DNA from 3 places in the Enterobacter cloacae complex sp. IR5418 genome. Region 3 is predicted to be linked to each of the others. Evidence: predicted binding sites of a transcription regulator. Region 3 holds the regulator's gene; each other region holds the start of a gene.
What was found. The regulator Fur, encoded in region 3, represses iron uptake genes when iron is present. The targets are predictions, from matches to a motif close to ATAATAATGAGAACNACTATCAA.
Positions count from the first base shown of each region.

Region 1: the regulator Fur is predicted to act here: its motif matches at 3,420-3,442, upstream of exbB (tol-pal system-associated acyl-CoA thioesterase).
Region 2: the regulator Fur is predicted to act here: its motif matches at 2,951-2,973, upstream of sufA (Fe-S cluster assembly scaffold SufA).

Region 1 is NZ_JBMKHS010000043.1:5,831-12,183, reverse strand. Features, by position in the region: gene ACOTX7_RS21385 (aldo/keto reductase) at 1-37, shown strand, start outside; gene ACOTX7_RS21380 (TIGR00645 family protein) at 147-635, opposite strand; gene ACOTX7_RS21375 (ESA_00282 family adhesion-associated protein) at 679-1,182, opposite strand; gene ACOTX7_RS21370 (hypothetical protein) at 1,285-1,689, shown strand; gene ACOTX7_RS21365 (hypothetical protein) at 1,691-2,116, shown strand; gene exbD (TonB system transport protein ExbD) at 2,197-2,622, opposite strand; gene exbB (tol-pal system-associated acyl-CoA thioesterase) at 2,627-3,358, opposite strand; gene metC (cystathionine beta-lyase) at 3,610-4,797, shown strand; gene yghB (DedA family general envelope maintenance protein YghB) at 4,940-5,599, shown strand; gene ACOTX7_RS21340 (AraC family transcriptional regulator) at 5,646-6,353, opposite strand, start outside.
Region 2 is NZ_JBMKHS010000037.1:17,507-23,859, forward strand. Features, by position in the region: gene sufD (Fe-S cluster assembly protein SufD) at 1-313, opposite strand, end outside; gene sufC (Fe-S cluster assembly ATPase SufC) at 288-1,034, opposite strand; gene sufB (Fe-S cluster assembly protein SufB) at 1,044-2,534, opposite strand; gene sufA (Fe-S cluster assembly scaffold SufA) at 2,543-2,911, opposite strand; gene ACOTX7_RS20450 (MerR family transcriptional regulator) at 3,233-3,961, opposite strand; gene ACOTX7_RS20455 (diguanylate phosphodiesterase) at 4,150-5,370, opposite strand; gene ycgZ (regulatory protein YcgZ) at 5,710-5,949, shown strand; gene ACOTX7_RS20465 (hypothetical protein) at 5,954-6,274, shown strand; gene ACOTX7_RS20470 (biofilm/acid-resistance regulator YmgB/AriR) at 6,304-6,353, shown strand, end outside.
Region 3 is NZ_JBMKHS010000002.1:326,020-332,372, forward strand. Features, by position in the region: gene chiP (chitoporin ChiP) at 1-1,331, shown strand, start outside; gene chiQ (ChiQ/YbfN family lipoprotein) at 1,379-1,705, shown strand; gene fur (ferric iron uptake transcriptional regulator) at 1,809-2,255, opposite strand; gene fldA (flavodoxin FldA) at 2,546-3,076, opposite strand; gene ybfE (LexA regulated protein) at 3,232-3,519, opposite strand; gene ybfF (esterase) at 3,648-4,421, opposite strand; gene seqA (replication initiation negative regulator SeqA) at 4,605-5,150, shown strand; gene pgm (phosphoglucomutase (alpha-D-glucose-1,6-bisphosphate-dependent)) at 5,175-6,353, shown strand, end outside.

The DNA.
Region 1 (6,353 bases), on a different contig from region 3:
GGAGCTGAATTTGTGGCAGGCATCGTCCGATAAATAGTACAGTCCGATGCTTTCGCCCCTCACCCTAACCCTCTCCCCGGAGGGGAGAGGGAACTTGAACACCCTCTCCTCTCCGGGGAGAGGGCAGGGTGAGGGGCGCTGTAAAATTATTTCTTACTGATCTTATCCAGATACCCCATCACAAACGCCGACAGCACAAACGTCAGGTGGATAATCACATACCACATCAGCTTATTATCCGGAACGTTCTTCGCATCCATAAAGACGCGTAACAGGTGAATAGACGAAATCGCCACAATCGACGCCGCGACTTTATTCTTCAGCGATGAGGCGTCCATTTTCCCCAGCCAGTTGAGCTTTTCTTTGTGCTCGGCGATATCAAGCTGAGAGACGAAGTTCTCATAACCGGAGAACATCACCATCACCAGTAATCCTCCCACCAGCGTCATATCCACCAGCGACAGCAGAACCAGAATTAAATCGGCTTCTGCCACGGAGAAAATGTTTGGCAATACGTGGAAAATCTCCTGGAAGAACTTGATCGTCAGGGCGACCAACGCCAGGGAGAGACCGAAATAGACGGGTGCGAGCAGCCAGCGAGAGGCATACATTGCGTTTTCAAAGAAGCGTTCCATAAAATCCTGTCTGCAAACGAAACCAGCGCTCAGTATATCTCAACTATACCTCGTTGGGATCCACATCCGGGCGCGCATACTCCGGCCAGACCAGCGCGACCAGTTCCGGGTAGGCTTCCAGGCTAAACTCGCGAAAACACTGACGCAGATTTAATACGTCTAAATCGGAGTACGATACCTTCTCGCCATTCAGACAGCGCTTTTTGATATTGTCGTAATATTTATAGACGGCCGAATTAAGGTCGCTACAACGGCGCTGCGCGTCAAACAGGCCGGGCGTGTCATTAATTTCGGCCATTTTCATCCGCTTAATTGTCGCATGAAGAAAATCGATATATTCGTGATTCACCCGCCAGTACCAGACCGGCGTGACGGCATTCATCAATACCGAGAAATGATCTTCTCCCTCCTCTTTGGACATCAATTCAGGCTGCGGCGGTTCACTGGCGTCTTTCGACACTTTTGTTTTATTGAACTCTTGCATCAATAAAAGCACGCCAGCGGTCAGTAAAAGTAACGTTATGACCGTGAAGAAAATGCTGTTCATGGGTAGGCTCCATTTTTTTTGATTTTAAAATTGCCTCATGATATTGTCAACGAATCTCACCCTTTTTCCAACCCCACCCTTTTGAAATTAAAGGAAATTAAAATGCTGCCCGACAATCTTGTCCCGGCAAAGTACCACATTACGCCTGTGGAACAGCCTTCGACGGAAGCAGATAAAGAGGCCAATTTCACTCAAGGAAAAAGAAAACTCTCCGACTATGAAGCCGATATATTAATTGGTGTTTCGCGCACCGGCAAATCTCGTAATATGGTGCTGGAAGAGCATGACCGCCATTTAAAAGAGCGTTTATTTCGTGCCATCAAGATTGAAGCCTTAGTTCATCTGCTGAATGATTTACAGGCCGAAGGGGAAATAGACGCCCAGACGCTAAGTCAAATAATGGCCGAAAAAACACAGCAAATAAATGAAGCTGGCAATGAAATTTGGCTTAATTTAATTACCCGTGAAAAAAACAATCCCATTTTTTATAACCTGGGGGAAGATTAACGTGAATGATGACAGCGGTAATAACGTTTATTTGACTTTAGATGATAAGAAAAGCGATGAATTTATCTTAAAGCAGAATCTCGACGCTCTCAAAAAGATAAAAAATGACGAGATGACGCGCATTACGCAGGATTTGATTTCGATTCCGGCCACGCTGGTACGCCTGAAATGGCAGAACCGACGGGAAATTTATGCCTTGCAGGCCAAAGAAGAGATTTACGGCGCGGTGATGAACGCCATTATTGAACAGCGCCCTGAGCTAAAAGAGAAGATCCTCGGGCGGCTGGAGGCGAACTATCAGTACCTGCTGGCACGCGAGACAGCCACCCTGCGCCTGACCCGTAAGCTCTCGGAAGGTAATTACCGTACATCAAACGTGACCTGTGTGGCGCTTGATGAAAAGGCGCCGACGGCGCCTTCAGAGTGAGCCAACAATGATTGTTGCGCAATGCAGGCCGGGTAAGGCGATGCCGCCACCCGGCAAGGAAGGCTGCAAACGCCTTCGTTTTACTTCGCAGCCGCTTTCTCTTCGCCGACCAGACCAATCTTCAGGTATCCCGCCTGATGCAGCGTGTCCATTACCTTCATCATGGTTTCATAATCGACGGTTTTATCCGCGCGGAAGAAGACGGTGGTGTCTTTCTTGCCGCCGGTCAGCTGGTCCAGCGCCGGAATAACCGAGGCATCCGTTACCGGATCGTTGCCGAGGAACATGGATTTATCCGCCTTCACCGACAGGTAAATAGGCTTTTCCGGACGCGGCTGCGGCTGGCTGGAGGACGCAGGCAGATTCACCTTCACGTCCACCGTCGCCAGCGGCGCGGCAACCATAAAGATAATCAGCAGAACCAGCATGACGTCGATAAACGGCGTCACGTTGATCTCATGCATTTCACCGTTATCGTCCAGATTTTCATTAAGACGCATTGCCATACAATCAACCTACGCGCAGTTTGGACGCCGCATGTACCGGTTTAACGGCGCTGGCGTTCAGGTCGAGATCGCGGCTTTGCAGCAGCAGAACCTGCGCGGCAACGTCACCCAGTGTGGCTTTGTAACTGCCAATCATGCGCGCGAAGATGTTATAGATAACTACCGCAGGAATAGCGGCAACCAGGCCGATAGCCGTGGCAAGCAGCGCTTCTGCAATACCCGGCGCGACAACCGCAAGGTTAGTGGTCTGCGTCTGGGCGATACCGATAAAGCTGTTCATGATGCCCCAGACGGTACCGAACAGGCCGACAAACGGGGAAATGGCGCCGATAGTCGCCAGGTAGCCGTTACCGCGGCCCATATGACGCCCCACGGCCGCAACGCGACGCTCCAGACGGAAGCCGGTACGCTCTTTAATGCCTTCGTTATCTTCACTGCCTGCGGAGAGTTCCAGCTCGTTCTGCGCTTCGTTCACTAACAGGGTAGTCAGGCTTTTCGCATGGAAGGATGAGGTGATATCAGAAGCCTGATCCAGAGAGCGGGCTTCTGCCAGCTGCTTCTGCTCACGCTTGAGGCGGCGTTTTTGTGAAAGAAGTTCGGCGCTCTTGCTGAAGAAGATAGCCCAGGTGATCACGGACGCCAGAATCAGGCCGATCATCACAATCTTAACTACGATGTCAGCATGTTGATACATGCCCCAAACGGAGAGATCCGTCTGCATCAAATTATTACCCACTCTGTATCTCCAGGACGCAAATCACAAAATCTGAACGTAATAATATCAAAACGTCGTCGAATTGATAGTAGTTCTCATTAGTATTTACATAGTGCCGTAATTTTCGCTCACTTTCCTTGCGCTTACGCAGTAAAAATTTCTTATGCGAATTTTTGATAATATTTTCTGCTTATTCGATAAGCATCCGGATGCACATTCTGACAATCGTGGTAGTCTGGACGTCCAGACGTATAAAAATAGGGTTAGCGAACATGACTAAAAAGCAGCTTGAGACCACGCTGGTGCAGGCAGGACGCAGTAAGAAATACACACAAGGCTCGGTTAATAGCGTGATCCAGCGCGCCTCCTCGCTGGTATTCGATACCGTTGAGGATAAAAAAATCGCCACGCGGAATCGCGCCAAGGGCGGGTTGTTTTATGGTCGTCGTGGCACGTTAACCCATTTTTCGTTGCAGGAAGCCATGTGCGAACTGGAGGGCGGCGCAGGCTGCGCGCTGTTCCCGTGCGGTGCGGCGGCGGTCGCTAATACCATTCTGGCGTTTGTGGAACAGGGCGACCACGTCCTGATGACCAATACCGCCTACGAGCCAAGCCAGGACTTCTGCACCAAAATCCTCAGCAAGCTCGGCGTTACCACCAGCTGGTTCGATCCGCTGATTGGGGCAGGCATTGCCGGACTTGTTCAGCCCAACACGCGCGTTGTGTTCCTGGAATCTCCCGGCTCCATCACCATGGAAGTGCATGACGTGCCCGCCATTGTGAAGGCGGTGCGCAGTATCGCGCCGGAAGCGATCATCATGATCGACAATACCTGGGCGGCGGGCGTGCTGTTTAAAGCGCTGGAATTTGACATTGATATCTCCATTCAGGCGGCGACCAAATATCTGATTGGCCACTCCGACGGCATGATCGGTACGGCGGTATCTAACGCCCGATGCTGGGATCAATTGCGTGAAAATGCCTACCTGATGGGTCAGATGGTGGATGCCGATACCGCCTACATGACCAGCCGCGGTATCCGTACACTCGGCGTGCGCCTGCGTCAGCATCATGAAAGCAGCCTGCAAATTGCACAGTGGCTGGCGCTGCATCCGCAGGTGGAGCGCGTTAACCATCCGGCGCTGCCGGGCAGCAAGGGCCACGAATACTGGCAACGTGACTTTACGGGTAGCAGCGGGTTGTTCTCATTTGTTCTTAAAAAGCGCCTGAATGACGCCGAGCTGGCACGCTATCTGGATAACTTTACCCTCTTCAGCATGGCCTACTCCTGGGGCGGGTTTGAATCGCTGATCCTGCCCAACCAGCCGGAGCAGATTGCGGCCCTGCGCCCGGGCGGCGAGGTGGACTTCGAGGGAACCTTAATCCGCCTGCATATCGGGCTGGAAAATGTGGACGATTTAATTGCGGATTTATCGGCAGGATTTGAGCGCATCGTGTAAAGTGCTGGCTGAAATGTACTCCCCGGACGTTATTCTGAACACCGCAAGCAGAAAAGTCTGTATGAGATGCGCCTGCGATCAACCCCGACAGGCGAAATTGGGAGTACAATAGCGTTATATCTGCTGTTCCACAGGAAAGTCCATGGCTGTTATTCAAAATATCATCACGGCGCTCTGGCAACATGATTTTGCCGCGCTGGCGGACCCACATGTCGTCGGGATTGTCTATTTCGTGATGTTCGCGACGCTGTTTCTGGAAAATGGATTACTGCCAGCCTCATTTTTACCCGGTGACAGCCTGCTCCTGCTCGCAGGGGCGTTAATCGGCAAGGGCGTGATGGACTTCGCGCCGACAATGGTGATCCTCACCTCTGCGGCCAGTCTCGGCTGTTGGCTAAGCTACCTGCAAGGGCGCTGGCTGGGAAACACCCGCGTGGTGAAGGGCTGGCTGGCACAACTGCCGCATAAATATCACCAGCGTGCGACCTGCATGTTTGACCGCCACGGCCTGCTGGCGTTACTTGCCGGGCGTTTTCTGGCGTTTGTTCGCACCCTGTTGCCTACCATGGCGGGTATTTCAGGCCTGTCTAATCGCCGCTTCCAGTTCTTCAACTGGCTAAGCGCCCTGCTCTGGGTGGGGGTGGTCACTACGCTCGGCTACGCGCTGAATATGATCCCCTTTGTTAAGCACCATGAAGACCAGGTGATGACCTTCCTGATGATCCTGCCGATTTTCCTGCTGGTGGCGGGACTGGTGGGGACTATTGCGGTAGTGATTAAGAAGAAGTATTGCAGCGCGTGAGGTAATTGCCGGGTGGCGCTATCGCTTACCCGGCCTACGTTTTTCGTCAGGCTCCCTGCATGGTTCGGATGCGCGACGCATCTTCTCCCGGCGTGACGCCGAAGTAACGCTTAAACTCCCGACTAAACTGCGACGCGCTTTCATACCCGACCCGCATCGCCGCGGCGCTGGCCTTCATGCCGTCGTGGATCATCAGCATCCGCGCCTTATGCAGACGGTAGGTTTTGAGGTACTGCAACGGCGACGTGCTGGTGACGGATTTAAAGTTATGGTGAAACGCCGAGACGCTCATATTGGCTTCCGCCGCCAGCTGGTCAACGCTGAGGTTTTCCGTGTACTGGCTCTCAATGCGCTTCAGCACGCGGCTAATCAGGCTGAAGTGCGTTTGCCGGCTTACCAGCGCCAGCAGCGCCCCGCCGCCCGGTCCCATCAGCACGTGGTAAAGAATTTCGCGGATAATCTGCTTTCCGAGAATACGGGCATCCAGCGGCCTTTCCATCACGTCTAACAGGCGTTCAATCGCGCAGAGAATTTCCTCCGATAAGGTCGCGGAGTTGATACCGCTTGCCGCCATCGATGGCCGGAAAAGTTCATCCTCCCCGATCTCCATCAGCAGCTCCTGCAACTGGAGGATGTCGACGTTGACGCGGATCCCTGCCAGCGGTACCGCCTCTGTCGCGAAGGTTTCACATTCGAAGGGTAAAGGTACTGTCAGAAGCAGATATTCATTGGTGTCGTAACGGAACACGCGCTC
Region 2 (6,353 bases), on a different contig from region 3:
CGCTCTCCTGCACGCTGTCGCTCAACTCCGCACGGAACTGGCCATCGACAAACACCAGACGCACGGCATCCACGCTCAGCGCCAGCGCATCGCGCTGGCCGGGGCTGACCTGCGCCAGACGCGTGACGAACTCGCCGTTCAGCAGGCCATCCAGCGGCGTGTATTTCCAGTTCTCATGTTTACGCGTCGGTAAACCGAGACGCAGCATCTGCTGGAGATGGTGCTGAGCCTGTTCAGAACGCGATTGCCCCTGCGTTTCAAACAGCCGGTGCCACTGCTGGAGTGCATTACTGCTGTTCGGTAAGCCAGCCATAACCCTGCTCCTCCAGTTGTTTAACCAGCGTAAAGTCACCGGATTTCACAATGCGTCCCTGGTAAAGCACGTGGACATAGTCCGGTTTGATGTAGTCCAGGATTCGCTGGTAGTGCGTCACGATGATAAATGAACGGTTGCCGTCACGCAGGGAGTTCACCCCGTCAGCAACGATCTTCAGGGCATCGATATCCAGCCCTGAATCGGTCTCATCGAGAATGCACAGCGCTGGCTCCAGAACCGCCATTTGCAGAATATCGTTACGTTTCTTCTCACCGCCCGAGAAACCCACGTTTACCGAGCGGGTCAGCAGATCTTCCGGCATCTTCAGCAGCTTGATCTTCTCTTCCATCAGATCCTGGAAGTCAAAGCGATCCAGCGCCTCAAGGCCGCGATACTTGCGCACCGCGTTCAGTGCGGTTTGCAGGAAAAACTGGTTGCTGACGCCCGGAATTTCCACCGGATACTGGAAGGCCATAAAAATGCCTTCACCGGCACGTTCTTCCGGCGACATCTCCAGCAGATCTTTGCCATTAAACTCAACGGAGCCGCTAGTGACTTCGTAATCTTCGCGTCCTGCCAGCGTCGCTGAAAGCGTACTTTTCCCGGAGCCGTTTGGCCCCATGATGGCGTGAACTTCACCCGGTTTAACGTCAAAATTGAGACCACGCAGGATCGCTTTCTCTTCAACGCTGACCTGTAAATCTTTAATGCTTAACATGTGCTTTCCTTAACCGACGCTGTGTTCAAGACTAATGGCGAGGAGTTTCTGGGCTTCAACGGCAAATTCCAGCGGCAGTTCAGAGAACACGTCCTTACAGAAGCCGTTAACGATCATTGAAATCGCATCTTCTTCACTGATCCCGCGTTGCAGGCAGTAGAAAAGCTGATCTTCACCGATACGCGACGTGGTGGCCTCATGCTCAAGCTGGGCGCTGTTATTGCGGCATTCGACGTACGGGAAGGTATGCGCCCCGCAGTCCGCGCCAATCAGCATGGAGTCACACTGGGTGAAGTTACGCGCGTTGGTGGCCGTCGGCATGATTTTCACCAGCCCGCGATAGCTGTTCTGGCTGTGACCGGCAGAGATCCCTTTGGAGATGATGGTCGATTTAGTGTTTTTACCGATGTGGATCATCTTGGTGCCGGTATCGGCCTGCTGATGTCCGCTGGTCAGCGCCACGGAGTAAAACTCACCGATGGAGTTGTCGCCGCGCAGAATACAGCTCGGGTATTTCCAGGTAATGGCGGAGCCGGTTTCTGACTGCGTCCAGGACATTTTGCTGTTTTCGCCTTCGCACAGCGCGCGTTTGGTGACGAAGTTCAAAATACCGCCGGTATTGCCGTCCCCCGGGAACCAGTTCTGCACCGTGGAGTATTTCACTTCCGCGTCTTTATGGATGATCACCTCTACTACCGCCGCGTGCAGCTGGTAGCTGTCGCGCACCGGCGCTGAACAGCCTTCGATATAGCTGACGTAGCTGCCTTCATCCGCCACCAGGATGGTCCGTTCAAACTGACCGGTTTTCTCTGCGTTAATACGGAAATAGGTTGATAGCTCCATCGGGCAGCGTACCCCTTTCGGCACGTAGATAAAGGTACCATCTGACGCCACCGCCGCATTCAGTGCCGCGAAGAAGTTATCGTTACTGGGAACAACGGTGCCGATGTACTTTTTCACCAGCTCAGGGTGATCGTGAATGGCTTCGCCAAAGGAGCAGAAAATAATCCCCTGCTCCGCCAGCTTTTCACGGTAGGTGGTTGCCACCGAAACGGAGTCAAAAATGGCGTCTACCGCCACCTCTTTGCCTTCACGCACGGGTACGCCAAGCTGATTGAACGCCTCTTCCACCTCTTTACTCAGGAAGCTGTTCTCGGCACCGGTTTGCTGTACCGCGCCGGGCTGCGAGGCGCAGGTATCATCACAGCTGCCGCAGGAGGGCGCGGAGTAGTAGCTGTAATCCTGATAGTTCAGCTTATCGTAATGCGCTTTCAGCCAGTGGGGTTCTTCCATCTCCAGCCACGCGTGGAATGCGCTCAGGCGAAACGCCAGCATCCACTCCGGCTCGTTACGTTTGGCCGAAATGGCGCGAATGACATCTTCGTTAATGCCTTTCGCCAGCTCATCGGTTTGCAGCTGCGTGAAGAATCCCTCTTTATAGTTGAGGTGTCCGCCGCCCCAGGTGTTTACATCGCTTGTTGCTTCAGTATTACGAGACATAGTACCGCCTATACCCCAAAGCTTTCGCCGCAGCCACATTCGTTCTGGGCTTTCGGGTTATGAAATTTGAATAACTGGTTTAAACCTTCCCGAACATAGTCGACTTCGGTTCCATCGATAAACGGCATAGCCTGTAGCGCGACGTATAACTTTGCTCCGTCGGTTTCAAAGACCAGATCGTCCTTTTCAGGTTCGGTTACGGTGTCCAGCACGTAGCCAAATCCCGCACAGCCAGTCTGCTTAACGCCTAAGCGTACGCCGAGGATGTCGGGATTTTTCGCCACCAGCTCATGAATGTGCGCCGCCGCCGCGGGCGTCAGCGTTAAGCCACGCCAGGCAAAATCGGCCGGATTGAAGGTTTCTGAATGCAGTTCCATAGGTCCACCTCATCTGATAAGCCACCAGGGCATAACACCATGTTAGTGATAACGATTATCACTTCAACCCCCTGCGAGCAGGGGCTTTAGGCTAAACCGCCCTTTTTGGCTACTTTCATTAAGCATAGACCCTGTGACGGGATGCGGATGGGAGGGTTAAATTTGTTCAATGCATTGATAAATAATGCATTTAATAAGAAATGACTGAGTGGGTCGCGCAATAAGAAAAATTGTATTGAAAATACCTATTTTTAAGATAGCTATCTTCCGATAAGAAAGCGGACGCGAAAAAACAAAAAGGCCCTGACGGACCCCTTAACATCAGTGGTGGAACGAAACGGCGAAGCCCTGCTCACGCCAGTGATCGAGCTGTTCCTGCTGGCGAGGTGTAGGTGCTTTACCGGTCCAGACGAAGATTTTTTGCCCGGGGAAAAGTTCCGGACGTGGAGAATCAATCGGCTCGGCCAGCACGTCGATATGCCAGCCCTTGTAGGCAAGACGGGCCGCTTCCAGCCACAAATGCGTACGGTCGTCGCACTCCCAGCCGACCAGCAGCGCATCCTTACCTGCTTTTTTTCGCGATTCAACCAGGCTTGTCACGGCAAACTCAATCAGGACACCGTCGAGCAGGCTCGCCATATGGCGCACCGTATTCTGATCCTGGTTCATTCGCTGTCGCACAGGGGTGATGATGTTATCTATCAGAACATCCATCGCATGGTCACGGCGGAACTCGCCGATTTTGGCGCGCAGTTTTGCCGGGTTGGCATAGCGCAGAACGGTTAACATCTCTTCCTGAAACGATGCCCAGTTCCCCTGAGTCATCACTTCTGTGTTTTCAAGAAGCGCTTTTACTTTACCGACCGACACACCTGTTTTCATCAGGCGCTTGATCTCTTCTATACGCAGGATATCTTCGTCGTCAAACTGACGATGACCACCTTCGCTTCGCTGCGGCTTCAACAATCCATAACGGCGCTGCCAGGCACGCAGCGTAACGGGGTTGATACCGCATCGTTCGGCCACTTCGCCGATACTGTAATAGGCCATTAACTCCCTCACGCACAATACTTCCATACCTAACCAAACCAACCTTATCAGATTGTACAAATCATTTGTATAACTAACTCCTCGTTCTGAGACAAGTGAATGGCCCGAAGAACCACTCACTCGTTAATGTATTGTTGTATAAATTTAGCGATACGTACAGGTCACTCTTTAGAGTTACGTACAAGTTTTTAAAAATCGAACTTTTTCTCGGGCCAGGCAATCGCCGGAATGCCCCCAAGACGCGGGCTGGCGAACAGGTGTCCCTGGAACTGAGAAATCCCGGCAGATTCCAGCCACATCCACTCTTCTGCCAGCTCTACACCGACCGCACAGAAGAGAATTTCCAGAGATGCGCAGCATTTGATGATCGCCTGCACGATAGCCTGCCGCGGACCGCTCTTGTGTACGTTGGCAATCAAATCGCGGTTAATCTTGATTCTGTCCGGCTGGAACTGGGCCAGCAGTTGCAGACCGGCGAATCCCGCACCAAAGTGATCGATGGCCACGCTGATACCGGCGCTTTTTAGCTGTCTGACCGCGCTGGTGAACTCTTCAAAGCGCGAGATCGCCTCGCTCTCGGTAAACTCGACCACAATCTGCTCCGGCACAAACCCGTTCGCCTCAATTGCCGTGAGTAAAAAATCGACGGCGCCAGGCACATTGACCAGCGTCATCGGCAGCAGATTGATGGACAACGTTTGGGTCTGAAGGCCCAGCGCGCTGGCCATCGACAGAGCCACCTGCTTACTCTTCAGATCCGATTCGTACAGCGCTTCACGCGGCAGGTTTGCAAAATACTTTTCAGGGGACTCACCCGAAGGCGTGCGGATCAGCGCTTCCCAGGAAACGACCTGCTGCATAAACGGATCGACGATGGGTTGAAATGCAAAGCTACAGTCCGCCCCCTTTGCCACGACCGTCGGCTGGGAGGATAACGGCGTGTTTTCGGTGACAAATTCCCAGGCGTCAGCCGGGGGCAGCTCAAAGTAGTTGGCTTTTTCCGTGGCTTCGACGAAGGTGCGGAAAAATTGCAGGGCGCGATCGTTATAGGTCAGCTGATAGCGAGTTGTGCCTTTATCGAGAACCTGTTGCAGCACTTCGTCGGTGTCGAACTGACGAAGGTCAAACAGCTCCATACCGACGTTGCCAAAACGCCTTGAAGGACCGTGATCGCTCAGCAATTCGACCACGTTGTGATGCCGTGGATCGCGGCAGATGAGCTGATAGATCTCCTTAACGTTTTCAGCGGGCCCTTCAAGTAACTGAAAAAAGTGTGTGCCGTTAAACAGCAAAATCCCCGTCACATCGGACTGGCGATTTCTACAATTTGCAGCAGCGACCATATCTTCCAGCGCTTTCACTGGAACGTCATCGCAGATATGACTGCGGTAAATGATGGTTGTGAGCATGCTAATCCTGAAGATTGAGGGGGTGACCACGCAAACACGTGGGGAGACTTCTGTTATAGCACATTAATTGCCCAACAAATAATTTACATCTCAACAATTTAGACGGCTTTCTGGCGCCGTTTTGCGGCGTGTACAACTCTGGGACGTCGTGTCGGATTGTACAATATATCCTGTGAATTCCGCAGTAAATTGTATACATATAACCACTTGAAAAATAAATGATTTTTAAAATATATTATAAAATATTTAAAAAATTGTACATTTTGAATGTACAGATTTGAAAATTATGTATACCTTAATTGTAACGTTACTGATTACGAAATTTTACAGGAGCGAAACATGCAGCAGAACGGTCACCTCGCAGACTCAGCAACCGCGATTGCGCAGTACTTCGAAAAAGCCGCGCTTCCTACCCAGCAGGAAACATTGGGTCAGGTTGTTGTTGAAATCCTTAGCGATGGGCGGAATCTGAATCGCAAATCGCTCTGCACAAAACTGTTAAGTCGCCTTGAAAAGGCCAATGGCCCAGAAGAGGAACATCATTATCACATGCTGCTTGGCCTGCTCTTCGAACGTTAATGTTATGAACAGCAGTGATGCAGACAGACTGATCGACCAGCTTATTGGAGAAGCCACTCTTTCACTTTTGAAGGAGCGCGGTCCTGTGACGACCGAGGGATTGATTCAGCGTCTGCGTAACATGCAAGCCTGTGAAACGGATCCCCAGCGGCGGGAGACATTAGCGAAGGTGATAGCTGAAATCAGCGCTGACACGATCGCTTTCAAAGGTCGCAGAACCGCACAGGGACGAATACAGAGAAAGGGATTTCTCAAAAATAACCGAGACAATGTAGTGCCGTTATTTGGAAATGGAAAACCGTCCGATCCCAAAAAGATACATTGACTACAACTTTACAGCTACGGTGAGAACAAATGAGACAAAATATTCAGCTTCAACCCGAATATCACTCCGCCTTTTTAGA
Region 3 (6,353 bases):
AGGCAAAAGCAGCAGGTTTCATTGAAGATTCTACCCTCACGGGCGGTGTTTATTACTGGCAGCGTGAGCGTGACCGTAAAGACGTTGCGGAAGATAAATACAAAACTAACCTTTCTCACTCCACCTGGAACGCCAACCTGGATTTCCAGTCAGGCTATGCCGCCGATATGTTTGGTCTGGATATTGCGGCATTCACGGCAATCGAAATGGCTGAAAACGGCGACAGCGGCCACCCGAACGAAATTGCGTTCTCCTCCAGCAATAAAGCCTATGACGAAGACTGGTCCGGTGATAAAAGCGGTATCAGCCTGTATAAAGCGGCTGCAAAATTCAAATACGGCCCGGTGTGGGCACGTGGGGGCTATATTCAGCCAACCGGTCAAACGCTGTTAGCGCCGCACTGGAGCTTTATGCCGGGTACCTACCAGGGCGCGGAAGCCGGGGCTAACTTTGACTACGGCGATGCGGGCGCGTTGAGCTTCTCCTATATGTGGACCAACGAGTACAAAGCACCGTGGCACATTGAGATGGACAAGTTCTACCAGGGCGATCGTAAAACCAAAGTGGATTATCTCCACTCTTTGGGTTTGAAATACGACTTTAAAAATGACTTTGTCCTGGAAGCAGCGTTTGGTCAGGCTGAAGGCTACATGGATCAGTACTTTGCTAAAGCATCGTATAAATTCGATATCGCTGGCAGCCCACTCTCTACCAGCTATCAGTTCTATGGCGCACGTGACAAAGCCGATGCGCAAAATAACTTAAGGACTAATGATGAGGTCGCGCTGGCCAACGACTTATATGACGGTACTGCCTGGCTGCAAGCCTTAACGTTTGGCTATAAGATCGGCCAGGTGGATCTGCGCCTTGAGGGTACATGGGTTAAGGCTGACGGTAATCAGGGCTTCTTCCTGCAACGCATGACGCCAACCTACGCTTCATCAAACGGACGTTTAGATATCTGGTGGGATAACCGTTCTGATTTCAACGCCAATGGTGAAAAGGCGGTGTTCTTCGGCGCGATGTACGACCTCAAAAACTGGAACCTTGCAGGATGGTCCGTTGGGGCGTCCTACGCTTACGGTTGGGATGCTAAACCAAGCAGCGCGCCGATCTACGATCAGAGCCAGCGCCTGAAAGAGTCTGCCTATAGCCTGGATGCTGCCTATGTCCTCCAGGATGGCCGTGCCAAGGGAACCATGTTCAAGCTGCATTTCACTCAGTATGACAACCACTCCGATCTGCCAAGCTACGGCGGGGGATATAACAACATCTTCCAGGATGAGCGTGACGTGAAATTCATGGTCATTGCGCCATTCACAATCTTCTGATGAACACGCTGGCGGGTGAAGTCCCGCCAGCATGGAGACTGCACATGATGAAAAAATGGGTAATCGTTGCGCTGCTGGCATCGGGGCTGGTGGCGTGTGCGCAGGATCAGGCGCAGAAAGAAGACTCCCGTCTGAAGGAGGCGTATAGCGCCTGCATCAATACAGCACAAGGATCGCCAGAGAAGATTGAAGCCTGCCAGAGCGTGCTGAATGTGCTGAAAAAAGAGAAAGCGCATGAGCAGTTTGCGACGCAGGAAAGCGTTCGCGTGATGGATTACCAGGCCTGTATTCAGGCGCGTAAAACCGGTAACGATCAGGAAGTGGCGAAGCGTTGCGATAAGATCTGGGACGAGATACGCAATAACAACAAATAAGTTATTTTCACGCCCGGTGGCGCTGCGCTACCGGGCTTTTTATTGCCCAAAAAAGGCAAAAAAAAAGCCAACCTTACGGCTGGCTCAGAGTATGTACACTCGCTTATTTTGCGTCGTGCGCATGTTCATTTTCACGGCAATCACCTTCAGCGCAGTGACCGTACAGGTACAGGCTGTGGTTGGTCAGGCGGATGCCATGACGGGCGGCGATTTCACGCTGGCGTGATTCAATGGAATCATCGCTGAATTCAATGACCTTGCCACAGTCGAGGCAGATCAGGTGATCGTGGTGGTGCTGCTGAGTCAGTTCGAACACGGATTTACCGCCTTCGAAATTATGACGAGTAACAATGCCCGCGTCATCAAACTGGTTCAGCACACGATAGACGGTTGCCAGCCCAATCTCTTCACCCATATCGATAAGACGCTTATAAAGGTCTTCCGCACTGACATGGTGATTGTCTGGCCCCTGAAGCACTTCAAGGATTTTTAACCGAGGAAGCGTTACTTTCAGGCCAGCTTTCTTTAATGCGGTATTGTTGTCAGTCATGCGGAATCTGTCCTGTTGCTAAACGATTCACTTCAAAAGAAGAAGTGACAGAAAATGCACTTGGGATAATGCGTCTCATTATAGAACTGCCATGGCTAAATGAAAACTGCAAGTCTCAAGCAAAGTATGCTTATAAAAACGTGGTATCACCAACAAACTTGTTCGATGGCACCCACTTTTTACCAGGGGGATATTGTACAGGTCTGGACAAAAAAGTTAAAAGTTTGTAGCAATTAATTTAATCGGTTTTACCTGGAAACGGGCGCAACCGGAGTTGCGCCGCAGGGAAATCAGGCGTTAAGGATATCGTCCAGGTTCAGCTCTTCACGAACCTGCTTAACCCATTTTTCAACACGCTCAGCGGTCAGCTCTGGCTGACGGTCTTCATCAATGGCCAGGCCAACGAAGTGATCGTCATCGGCCAGCCCTTTGGACGCTTCGAAGTGGTAACCGGCTGTTGGCCAGTGACCGACGATCGCCGCACCGCGTGGCTCAATGATGTCGCGAATGGTGCCCAGCGCATCACAGAAATACTCTGCATAGTCTTCCTGATCGCCACAACCGAACAGGGCAACCAGCTTGCCGTTGAAGTCTACTTCTTCCAGCGTTGGGAAGAAATCGTCCCAGTCACACTGTGCTTCACCGTAGTACCAGGTCGGGATGCCCAGCAGCAGGATGTCATAGCCCTCGAGATCTTCTTTGCTGCTCTTGGCGATGTCATGCACATCAGCAACGTCTTTACCGAGCTGTTTTTGAATGTTTTTTGCGATATTTTCAGTATTGCCGGTATCACTGCCAAAGAAAATGCCGATGATTGCCATGAGTAAAATAACCTCTTGAAACTTAATGGTATGGTGGCGCAAATTGTCCACGGATAAGGGCAATAATAGCAGAACAGGCAACCCTGCGGAAACAGCTATCACGCAGGACTGCACTCTGTGCTACATGAAAAAGGTAATATTGGGGATTTTCTGACTCACGCCTTGCCGCGTAACGTCTCAAGCTGGGCGATCAGCATCTCTTCGATCAGTTCGCTGCGGCTGATGTTGCGCGCGTCAGCTAACTCGTTAAGCGCATCGACGGCATCGGCATTCAGCTTCAGTTCGACACGCTTAAGTCCACGATTTTTATCGCGTTTAAGCTGGTTGCGTTTATTGATACGCAGCTGTTCATCGCGCGAAAGCGGATTCGTTTTCGGTCGTCCCGGTCGACGCTCATTCGCGAACAGATCTAGTGTCGTACGGTCCGTTTGTTCTTTGGCCATGATTCTGAGACTTCGGGGGAAACACGCCGCCCTGCTAATGCCCGGGCGATAAGCGCGCCATCATACATTACCCAAATCCACACGCCAACGACTGGAAGCCCGTCGGCTTCCGGTCGCTGGCTTTTTAATCAATTCGCAGTATCAGTAAGATAGCGGCGAATGGCGCGCAGGACGGCATCCGGTTTTTCCGCGTGTACCCAGTGCCCGGCACCGGCAATGGCGTGAGCACGGGCCTGCGGGAACTGTGCCAGCAGCGTGTCTCGGTACGCGTCAGTAACGTAAGGGGAGTTGCCGCCGCGAATAAAGAGGGTAGGGTGTGGCCAGGCGGGCACGGTTTCCCAACCCACAATATGCGAATACTGATCCCAGAGCACCGGGACGTTAAAGCGCCATTGTCCGTCAACAAACGATTTCAGCAGGAACTGCACCACGCCTTCTTCATCGAGATGTTCGCGCATAACGGTAGCCGCTTGCTGGCGTGTGGAGACGCCTGACGCCGTCACGGCGTTGATTGCAGCGAAAATCTCATCGTGACGACGAACGTCGTAATTGACGGGGGCCACGTCAATGACCACCAGCCCGGAGATCCGCTCAGGGGCCAGCGCAGTGAGCGCCATCACCGCTTTGCCGCCCATTGAATGCCCGATGAACGTCGCTTTCTGGATATCGTTCGCATCGAGGGTGTCACGCAGATCCTGCGCCATGGCGGCGTAGGTCATCTCCTCCGAGCGCCCGGAAAGTCCGTGATTGCGCATATCAACCTGGAGGATCTCGTGATCGGTCACTAAATCGCGCGCCAGCACGCCCAGGTTATCCAGGCTACCAAACAGGCCGTGAACCAGTACGATGGGAGAATTATTGTTCGGCGATTGTGCAGTTTGCGCTCGGGTATTCAATTTCATGGCAAAGTTCTTTTTTTAGGTTTGTCAGGTTAGGGTATCATGTTGACCATTCTGCCGCCCGGGGGCAAGGATCCAGTTTAATCCGACTTTTGCCGCCAACCTGGTTTGACGCTATCCGCTGTTGGGATTTGACCTTATAATCTCAACGACTTGTATTCAGATAAGATATCGCACTGGATTAAGATGAAAACAATCGAAGTTGATGACGAACTCTATCAGTATATTGCCAGCCAGACGCGGCATATTGGGGAGAGCGCGTCTGACATTTTACGGCGCATGCTTAAAATTTCCGCCGCCTCACAGCCCACTCCTGTCACTAAAGATGTCGTGTCTCAGCCGAGCGTTGTTGCACAAGTAAAACCTGCCGTCATGCCGGCAAAAGACAAAGTGCGCGCGATGCGCGAGCTGCTGCTGTCCGATGAATATGCAGAGCAGAAAAAGGCGGTTAACCGCTTTATGCTGGTGCTGTCTACACTTTACTCTCTGGATCACAAAGCATTTGCTGAAGCGACAGAGTCGCTGCACGGTCGCACGCGCGTTTACTTTGCAGGCGACGAGCAGACCCTGTTGCAAAATGGCAACCAAACCAAACCCAAACATGTTCCCGGTACGCCATACTGGGTGATCACCAACACCAATACGGGCCGCAAGTGCAGCATGATCGAACATATCATGCAATCCATGCAGTTCCCGGCGGAATTGATCGAAAAGGTTTGCGGTACAATTTAACCCTTGCATCAGAAGGACCAGGCAATGGCAAATCACAGCCGTGCAGGACAACCTGCACAACAACGCGATTTGATTAACGTCGCTCAACTGACCGCGCAGTACTACGTGCTGAAACCGGTCGTGGGCAACGCAGAACACGCAGTGAAGTTTGGTACATCTGGCCACCGCGGCAGCGCGGCGCGCCATAGCTTTAACGAACCGCACATTCTGGCCATTGCTCAGGCCATCGCGGAAGAGCGCGCCAAAAATGGCGTCACCGGTCCGTGCTATGTAGGGAAAGATACCCACGCCCTGTCTGAACCTGCTTTTATCTCCGTACTGGAAGTGCTGGCGGCGAACGGCGTAGACGTGATTGTTCAGGAGAACAACGGTTTCACGCCAACGCCTGCGGTGTCTAACGCTATTCTGGTACACAACAAAAAAGGTGGCGCGCAGGCTGACGGTATTGTCATCACCCCGTCCCACAATCCACCGGAAGATGGCGGCATCAAGTACAACCCACCTAACGGTGGTCCGGCAGATACCAACGTCACGAAAGTGGTGGAAGATCGTGCCAACGCGTTGCTGGCTAACGGTCTGAACGGCGTGAAGCGCATCTCGCTGGATGAAGCCATGGCCTCCGGTCATGTGAAAGAGCAGGACCTGGTGCAGCCGTTTGTGGAAGGGCTGGCGGATATCGTTGATATGGCCGCGATCCAGAAAGCTGGCCTGAAACTGGGCGTGGATCCACTGGGTGGCTCCGGTATCGAATACTGGAAACGCATTGCTGAGCACTACAAGCTCGATCTGACCATCGTGAACGATCACGTTGATCAGACGTTCCGCTTTATGCACCTGGATAAAGACGGCGCAATCCGTATGGACTGCTCCTCCGAATGCGCAATGGCTGGCCTGCTGGCGCTGCGCGACAAGTTCGACCTGGCGTTTGCCAACGACCCGGACTACGACCGCCACGGCATCGTCACCCCGGCAGGGCTGATGAACCCGAACCACTACCTGGCAGTGGCGATCAACTACCTGTTCCAGCACCGTCCGCAGTGGGGCAAAGAGGTGGCTGTAGGTAAAACGCTGGTTTCTTCCGCCATGATTGACCGCGTGGTCGATGCGCTGGGTCGCAAGCTGGTGGAAGTGCCGGTGGGCTTCAAATGGTTTGTTGACGGTCTGCACGACGGCAGCTTCGGCTTCGGCGGTGAAGAGAGCGCG